DNA from 2 places in the Bradyrhizobium sp. 40 genome. Region 1 is predicted to be linked to the other one. Evidence: predicted binding sites of a transcription regulator. Region 1 holds the regulator's gene; the other holds the start of a gene.
The links. The regulator LexA, encoded in region 1, represses DNA repair genes until DNA is damaged. The targets are predictions, from matches to a motif close to TGTTCNNNNTGTGTTCNG.
Positions count from the first base shown of each region.

Region 2: a site for LexA is predicted at 2,524-2,541, ahead of IVB40_RS35540 (YifB family Mg chelatase-like AAA ATPase). Genes of this name have one in related genera too.

Region 1 is NZ_CP064688.1:3,543,023-3,547,552, forward strand. Features, by position in the region: gene IVB40_RS17220 (hypothetical protein) at 1-205, opposite strand, end outside; gene lexA (transcriptional repressor LexA) at 654-1,355, opposite strand; gene glp (gephyrin-like molybdotransferase Glp) at 1,532-2,743, opposite strand; gene IVB40_RS17235 (hypothetical protein) at 2,963-3,154, opposite strand; gene IVB40_RS17240 (HAD family phosphatase) at 3,323-3,955, opposite strand; gene IVB40_RS17245 (alpha-hydroxy acid oxidase) at 3,964-4,530, opposite strand, start outside.
Region 2 is NZ_CP064688.1:7,438,996-7,443,525, reverse strand. Features, by position in the region: gene IVB40_RS35550 (hypothetical protein) at 1-414, opposite strand, end outside; gene IVB40_RS35545 (hypothetical protein) at 533-874, opposite strand; gene IVB40_RS35540 (YifB family Mg chelatase-like AAA ATPase) at 927-2,465, opposite strand; gene IVB40_RS35535 (PilZ domain-containing protein) at 2,692-2,937, shown strand; gene IVB40_RS35530 (tetratricopeptide repeat protein) at 3,017-3,802, shown strand; gene IVB40_RS35525 (AAA family ATPase) at 3,831-4,530, opposite strand, start outside.

The DNA of each region.
Region 1 (4,530 bases):
TGGTGCGCGTCCAGATCCAGCGATTATCGTAGCGCACGTCGTCGGCGAAGGCGAGCTCCGTTCCCGGCAGCAGGCAGACGGCAACAGACGGATCGGCTGCCGAGGCGAAGCCGCGCGTCGAGGTGCCGCGGAAGCTTGTCGTGACGATCGTCTCGCCGACTTCGGCGGGGCGCGACGCGACGGCATGCAGGCTGTAGTCACACATCGGGTGCTCCTCATGCTGGGATAGCAACCCGCGTCTCTTAATCGAGGCGCAGGCCTCTATCAGAGTTGATGCATTAACGCTCTGCTTGGTTGTGGGCAAATCTGCGGCTGGTTTCCGCGAGCCGCGATCACATTATCTTTCCCGAATTCAATAGGAACAAAGCGAGTTGCGATGCATTCGGGAGGCGCGTGCGCGAATATCGCCGGCTTGACTGCAACGGTCGAGCTTGATCGCTGGCCGCTGTTTCCTCGAACACTTGCGCCGCGAACCAGTTCCGCTTCGTGGGCGTCGCGAGGAGCCAGCGCCGAAGGAGGGGCCGGATAGTCTGTGCAGAACCAGAAAGACTACCCAGCCGGAGCGGACGATGATCCGCTCCAATCCCTGACCGGCGATGCCGATCGGAAGCGCGCGCGGCGCCAAGCACTTCCGGTATCAAGTACTCCCGGTATCAGTACTTCCGGTAAAGCCCGATCAGCTTGCCCTGAATCTTCACCCGGTTGGGCGGCAGGATGCGGACCTCATAGGCCGCGTTGGCGGGCTCGAGCGCGATCGAGGCGCCGCGACGGCGGAAGCGCTTCAGCGTCGCTTCCTCGTCGTCGATCAGCGCCACCACGATGTCGCCGGTATCGGCGCTCTCGTTGCGCTGAATCAGCGCCATGTCGCCGTCAAGGATGCCGGCCTCGACCATGGAATCACCGCGCACTTCGAGCGCGTAATGCTCGCCCGAGCCGAGCATGTCAGGCGGTACGCTGATAGTATGGCTGCGGGTCTGCAACGCCTCGATCGGCGTGCCGGCCGCGATGCGACCCATCACCGGCACCGCGACGGGACGTTCGCCCTCGTCCGCGGGCAGGCTGGAGCTCGCACGCACCTTACCGAGATTGCCCTCGATGACGCTCGGCGTGAAGCCGCGGCGGCTGCCGGCGGCTGCCTGGAGCTCCGGCAGCTTGATGACTTCAATCGCACGAGCGCGGTTGGGCAGGCGTCGGATGAAGCCACGCTCCTCGAGCGCCGTGATCAGGCGATGGATGCCCGACTTCGAGCGCAGGTCGAGCGCATCCTTCATCTCGTCGAAGGAGGGCGGTACGCCGCTTTCCTTCAGACGTTCACTGATGAACCGCAGAAGCTCGTATTGTTTGCGCGTTAACATCTCGACCAAAGTCCCCCGGTTGATGTCGTCCGATTCCGAGACGCTGAATTCGGCAATATGCCGCTACATGCTCGAAACAAATCATGAACGGACACTATATGTTCGATACATGTTCCGCAACTGCTTAATTTACCGTGAACAGAGCAAAGTTGGCGGAACGCGCATTGCCGGGGCGCTCAAACAGGGAGCCGCAACACTTCGCAAGCCGTGCCGGCTTCGGCCTTCGGCGCGAACGGTGCGCGCACGAGAAGTACCTGCGCTGCAGCGAGATTCGCAAGCAGCGAAGAGTCCTGATGATTGACGGGAAGAACGACGCGTGTGCCATCGTCACGCTCCTCCAGATGCGCGCGCAGATAGTCCTCGCGCTGGTCGTTGGCGCTGACATCGCGGCCGAGCACGGCGCGCTCACGGCGATGGTGAATCACTGAACGGCCCGACAGGGCACGAATCAGCGGCACCATGAACAGGAAAGCGCACACGTAGGACGACACGGGATTGCCCGGCAGACCGATCACGCCCATTGCGCCGAGCCGCCCGTGCATCATCGGCTTGCCTGGCCGCATCGCGATCTTCCAGAACGCCATCGCGATGCCTTCGTCCCGCAGTGCCTGCTGGACCAGATCGTGGTCGCCGACCGATGCGCCTCCGGTCGTGATCAGGATGTCGGCGCCGCTCTCACGGGCGCGGCGGATGCCGGCGGTGGTGGCCTCCAGCGTGTCGGCGGCAATACCGAGGTCGATGGTCTCGGCGCCTTCGCTGCGGGCGAGCGCGTGCAGGGCGTAGCCGTTGGAATAGACGATCTGGCCGTGGCCGGGCGTGCTGCCCGGCATCACCAACTCGTCGCCGGTGGCGAGAATCGCGACCTTCGGACGCCCGCAAACGGCAAGGTGCGGATGATTCATCCCGGCGGCGAGCGCGAGGTCGCGCTCGGTGAGACGGCTTCCCTTGCGCAGGAGCACGTCGTCCTCGCGGAAATCGACGCCGGCGGGGCGAATGTGCCGACCGGCGATCGCGGCTTCCTTGATCGTGATACGCTTGCCGGCGGCGACGGTGTCCTCCTGGATCACGACGGCGTCCGCGCCACCGGGAACGACGCCGCCGGTGAAGATCCGCACGGCCTCGCCGGCGCCGACCATCCCCGCGAACGGTCGGCCCGCCGCGACTTCGCCGATGATGGTGAGCTCCGAATCGATCGTCGCGGCATCGGCCGCTCGCACCGCGTAGCCGTCCATCGCCGACATCGCCTGCGGCGGCTGCGTGCGCCGCGCCGCGACGTCACGCGCGAGCACGCGATGGTAGGCCTGGTCGAGGGAGATCATTTCTTCCGGCAGCGGCTCTGCACCCGCCAGCACCGCGGCAAGCGCGTCGGAAACCGGCATCAAGGCCACGGCGAAAACTCCTGCTCGGCACGTTCGGGCGAATGTTCCGCACGTCTTCTAGCCGAGCGCGGGCGCAGAGGCAAAACAGCCGAGCGGGTGCAGTCATCCCACCGCATTGTTCCGGAAGGCAGGATCAAGCGCGTTGCGGCATGATCCGAAGAACGTGCCAGATCGGCAGGACAATGGTCATGGCAAGACGAGAACGACGAGCGCCCCGGCCCGCATCGATCAGCTCCCTGGCTGCCCGTGAGTTACGTCGGGCGCCTTGGGTCCCTGATCCTTGTCGGGCAGCGGATCGGCCTGGGATTTCAGGTCGGCGGCCTTGCTCACAAGCTTGGCGGAAAGATCCGAATCTGAAGTTGTCCTGGCGAATTCAAGAAGAAGTGAGGCCTGCTTGGTGAGGTAGGTTTTGCCCAACACGATGATGCATCCGTCTGTAGAAGTCCCAACGGACTCTAGAGTCCGGAAGACGGTATTCCGTTCCGGGAACTCTGTATAAAAATGCACAAAGTGATCGGGTTCCTAAACTTCTTCAAAATTAGTCGCGTTGGGCCGCATCTCCGGGGGTCTCGCGGCGGCAGATCGTCGTCAGATGCCCAATGCTTTCAATGCGTTCCCCACATCACGCGGCGAGGTCACATGCACGGCCGTCAAGCCGCGCGCCCGCGCTCCCTCGATGTTTTCGGCAAGATCGTCGAAGAACACGATACGCCTGGCGGGCACGCCGATCGCCGCGACGACGTGGTCGAAGGCCTCGGCATCCGGTTTGCGCAGGCCGATGCTGGACGACAAATACAGCTCGCGGAAATGGCCGAGGAGGTCGGCATATTCCCTTGAGAAATGGTCCACGTGTGGCCGGTTGGTGTTGGAGAAAGCGTACAGCGGCATCTGCTTCGCTGCCCGCGGCAGCAGCTCGGCGATGTCAGGCATTTCGCCGGCGAAGATCGCGTTCCAGCCTTCCAGGAACTGCGCGTCCGAAATGCCGATTCCGAGCGACGCTCGCAATGAGGCGAAATAGTCCTCATCGCTGATCTTGCCCATCTCGTGCAACCGATAGGCTTCGCTGTCGCGCACATAGCGCGCGACGATGGATTCGGGCTTGCAGCCGGCGTGTCCCGCCCAGCAGGCGATCGCCTTGGAGAAATCGATATCGAGCACCACGCGGCCGAGATCGAACAGAAGCGCATCCGCGCTGCCGGGAGAGAGCGATGTCACCTGCATCCTTTCACTCAGTATCGATATGGCTCGTGGTCGAACAGTGGAAACGCGCTGAACACGCTCGGCGCGTTGGTTGCGGTCGCGTGGTGCAGGCAGGATTTGTTGACCTCGGCGAACGAGGTCGCACCCAAGAGGCCGAGGCAGCGCAGCACTTCGTCCTCGAGCAGCTCCAGCATGCGCGCCACGCCGGCTTCGCCGGCCGCCGCCAGCGCCCAGCATTGCAGCCGGCCGATGCCGACGAGGTCGGCGCCCGCTGCGATCGCCTTGACGATGTCGGTGCCGCGACAGACACCGCCATCGACCATGATCTTGGCGCGGCCGTTCACGGCGTCAACGATCTCGGGCAGCACGTGCATGGCGCCGCGACCGTGATCGAGCTGACGGCCGCCATGGTTGGAGACGTAGATCCATTCGACGCCGTGATCGATCGCGATCAGCGCGTCCTCTGCCGTCGCGATGCCCTTGAGGATCAGCGGGATCTTGAACTTGTCCTTGATCATCTTCACGGTCCGCCACTCCAGACCTTTCTGGTAATCGCCGCCGGTGGCGCGCAGGCGACTCTCGCGAACGTAGCGCTT
Region 2 (4,530 bases), 3.6 Mb from region 1:
CGCCGCCGCCTCGCGCTGGGAGAAGGTCTTCGAGCGCACATAGACGCGGTAATCCGCCGGCCCCTCGCTGGAGAGATAGATCACCTGACCGCCGTCGACGGGCTGCGCCGCAATCGAGATCAGGCGCGTCGAGGGGTTGGCCTGGCAGGACTCCAATTCCGAACCGGGGCCGTCGTCGACGACGGCGAAGTCGGCAGCGTCCGCATCCTCGGTAATCTGAACCCGCACCGTGGCACGCGCGGGATCATCGGTGAAGGCGACATGCACGCCGGCGGTCCAGAACAGCGACGTCAGCTCGACCAAGGTGTCGCCGAGGGCGATGCAGGGATGCGAGACCGATCCGATCTCACTGCGGGCAAACACCGCGGCCGCCAACAGGGGAACAACCGAGGCCAGGATCTTGAAACGCAACATGACACGCTACTCGCCAGGCCCTGTACGGGAACTGATGGGCCTTATGGTTTGCAGAGCGTAAAGGAAACTCGTTACCGCCGGGTTGATGCCGGTATCGGGGGATGAGAGTCTCGGTCGGTTAGGCGCTTTTGTTGGTTTTTCGCTCGACTTCAGTGAGAACCAAATAGCTGTTCTTGCCAAAGCTGATCGCCCAAAGCGCCGCCCAGGCACCCCACCGGTTCCTGACCTCGATCTCGACGGTTTGGCCGGGACTGCTGCGAACGACGAGCGGCTGGCTCCTGCCCCAATCAATGCTCGCATCGATCGTGCAGGTGCCGGCCGGCAGCGTGATCTCCAACACGTCGTTGCGTGCAAGCTTCCCAACGCTGGTCCCGTTGACCCACAGCTCGTACGACCTCAGCCAATCGGCATATTGGGACGCACGAACAAATCTGATGGTGCAGGCATTCGCATCGGTCATGATCAATCTCGGGCATGGTGATGTTGTCGAGAAAGCTGCGGCGGCGCATCGCTCACGCCAGCTGCCGCACATCTTCCGCGAGCGCGCGGTAGGACAGCGCCTCGGCGAGGTGCAGACGGCCGATTTTGTCGGCGCCGTCGAGATCGGCGAGCGTGCGCGCCACCCGGAGCACGCGGTGATAGCCACGCGCCGACAGCCGCATGGTCTCGGCGGCGTCGCGCAGGAGCTTCTGGCCTTGCGCATCCGGCTTGGCGATCTCCTCCAGCACCGAGGCCGGCGCTTCGGCATTGGTGCGAACCTTCGGCAGGCCGGCATTCGCGTAGCGTGCGAGCTGGATGTCGCGCGCCGCCGCCACGCGCGCGGCGACTTCGGCTGAGCCCTCTGCCGGCGGCGGCAGGATCAGGTCGGCGGCGGTCACCGCGGGAACCTCGATGCGCAAATCGATGCGGTCCATCAGTGGTCCCGAGATGCGGGCCTGGTAGTCGCCGGTGCAGCGATCGATGCGGCCGCGCTTGCAGGCATAGCCGGGCTCGAACGCATTGCCGCAGCGGCAGGGATTCATCGCGGCGACCAGCATGAAGCGCGCGGGATAGGTGACGCGGTGATTGGCGCGGGACACCGAGACCTCGCCGTTCTCCAGCGGCTGGCGCAACGAATCCAGCACGCGCGGATCGAATTCGGGGAGCTCGTCGAGGAACAGCACGCCCTGATGCGCGAGCGAGATCTCGCCGGGCCGGGCGCGCATGCCGCCGCCGGTGAGTGCGGCCATGCTGGCGGAATGATGCGGCGATCGGAACGGCCGCCGCGCCGTCAGCGCGCCGCCCTCGATCTCGCCGGCAACAGAGGCGATCATCGAGACCTCGAGCAACTCGCCCGGTGACAGCGGTGGCAGGATCGAGGGCAGGCGTGCCGCCAGCATCGATTTGCCGGCGCCCGGCGCGCCGATCATGAGCAGGTGATGGCCGCCGGCGGCCGCGATCTCCAGCGCCCGCTTGGCGCTCTCCTGTCCCTTGATGTCGCGCAGGTCGAGCGGCGAGGCAGCGGCTTCATGCACCTTCGGCACAGGCCGCGACAGCACCTGCGCTCCCTTGAAGTGGTTGGCGATCTGGATCAGCGAACTCGCGGCGATGATCTGGATGTCCGGACTCGCCCACGCCGCTTCCGAGCCGCAAGCCGCCGGACAGATCAGCCCCTCCTCGCGCACATTGGCGCCGATCGCGGCGGGAAGAACACCGGCCACCGGCGCGATCGATCCGTCGAGGCCAAGCTCGCCCAGAACAGTGAAGCCGGTCAGCGCATCCGGCGGGATCGCGCCGATCGCCCCCATCAGCCCAAGCGCGATCGGCAGGTCATAATGGCTGCCCTCCTTGGGCAGATCGGCGGGCGCGAGATTGACGGTGATCCGCCGCGCCGGCAGCGCCAGCCCCGAGGCGATCAGCGCCGAGCGGACCCGCTCACGTGCCTCCGACACCGCCTTGTCCGGGAGACCGACGATCGCGAAGGCCGGAAGACCCGGCGCGACCTGCACCTGCACGTCGACCGCGCGGGCCTCGATCCCCTCAAAGGCGACGGTAGAAACCCGCTGAACCATGCCCGAACCAGCCTGCCCTTTTGCACAATTAGGGGTAGCAGAGCGGGCCGGTTCTTGCAAGAACAATACAGGAACATGCCTAGGAGCCGGGAGGCCCTAACTGATCGTAAACACGACGAAGACACTACGCCTCGAATGCAAGCTGCTCTGCTCAGCACATCCCAACGAATGTCCGCTACTCCTAGGGGTGCGGGATGGGCCGTGGTCTAACGGGTGAACAATTCAAATGCTTGCAAATCGCCGGAGAAGCGAACGACGGATGTGCACGCGGCTCGCCAAGATTCACTTTGGCGCGGGTTCGCTGCCGCGGGACTGCACGATCACGGATATTTCGGATGGCGGCGTGAAAGTGGTGGCGGAGTTCCTGGAAGTGCCGCCGCAATTCACCATCATTTTCGCGCCCGACTATTCCCGGCAGTGCCGCCTGCGCTGGCGCATCGGCTGCGAGTTTGGCGCTGAATTCACCGACTGAGCCGCGCAAGCGCCCCGCCTTAACGGGACTTTAGCGTTAATCGGTAAGCATCTCTGATCAGTCGCCGAGTGATCAGAGTATGTCCAAGCGTTTGTCCGTCGCCTCTCCTCCGGCGAGATATCTGTTTTCCGCGCTTCTGATCCTGGCTCTTGGCGGCTGTCAGACCACTGGCATCGAGGACATCACCGGCGCGCTCGGCGGAAAGTCGGAAACGGCTGGCAGGGCCGACACCAAGCCGGACGTGAGGCCGGACATGGACGCGCTGCGCGAGCGCTATCGCGCCAAGCCTGGCGATCCCAACGTCGCGCTCGAATACGGCAAGGCGTTGCGCCAGACCGGCCAGCGCGCGCAGGCGCTCGCGGTGCTGGAGCAGGCCGTGCTCGCCCATTCCAGCAACAAGGCGCTGCTCGCAGGCTACGGCCGCGCGCTCGCCGACAGCGGCAGTTTCCAGCAGGCGTTCGACGTCCTCGGCCGCGCGCATTCGCCCGAGGATCCCGACTGGCATATCCTGTCGGCGCAGGGCGCCGCGCTCGATCAACTCGGCCGCAACGAGGAAGCGCAGCAATATTACGCCGCCGCGCTCAAGATCGTGCCGGACGAGCCGTCGGTGCTGTCCAATCTCGGACTGTCCTACATGCTGCAGAACAATCTGCCGCGGGCAGAGGAAACGATGCGCCGGGCGCACGCGCGCAATCCCGCCGATTCGCGCGTGCGCGCCAATCTCGCGCTCGTACTGGGACTGGAAGGAAAGCAGGCCGAGGCCGAAACCATCGTGAAGGCCGACCTGCCGCCGGATCAAGCGGCGGCAAAGGTCACGGCGCTGCGGCAGTTGCTGGTGAAGAAGCAGCAGCGGGCGGAGAAGTAACCCGCCCTCGCGCGTCAGGATGCCTTGCTCAGGATGCCTTGCGATGCGGGGCTGACCCGCGCCCCGACCTACCCTTCAGCTTCTTCAGCAGCGGCCCGAGCAGCGAGCGCTTTGGCTTCTTCACCTCGCCGCGCCCGGCAAGGCGGTTCGCCATGTTCTGGAACAGCTCGGTGGTGCGGTGGCTCTTGGAGACCTCCGCGATCATCTGGCCGTTGTTGGCCGCGGTCGAGAACAGCTTCGAATCGAACGGGATCACTGCGATCGGCTGGCTCTCCATGGTCTTGGCGAATGCCTTGACCTCGATCTCCGCACGCTTGGGCATGCCGACCTGGTTGATGCAGTAGAGCGGTGGCCGGTCGTTCGGCCGCGCCGCCTTCAACACGTTCAGCATGTTCTTGGTGTTGCGCAGGTTCGCAAGATCGGGCTCGGCCACGATCACGATGTCGTCCGCGTTGACCAGCGCGCGTCGCGTCCAGCCCGACCATTGATGGGGAACGTCGAGCACGATGCAGGGCGTGGTCATCCGCAGCGTGTCGAACACCGCGTCGAAGGCCTCCGCGCCGAAATCGTAGACGCGGTCAAGGGTGGCAGGCGCGGCAAGGAGGCTGAGACGCTCGGTGCATTTGGAGAGCAGACGCTCCATCAGGGCCGTGTCCGGCCGATCCTGCGACAGCACCGCATTGGCGATGCCCTGCACCGGGTCCTGGTTGTAGTCGAGACCCGCGGTG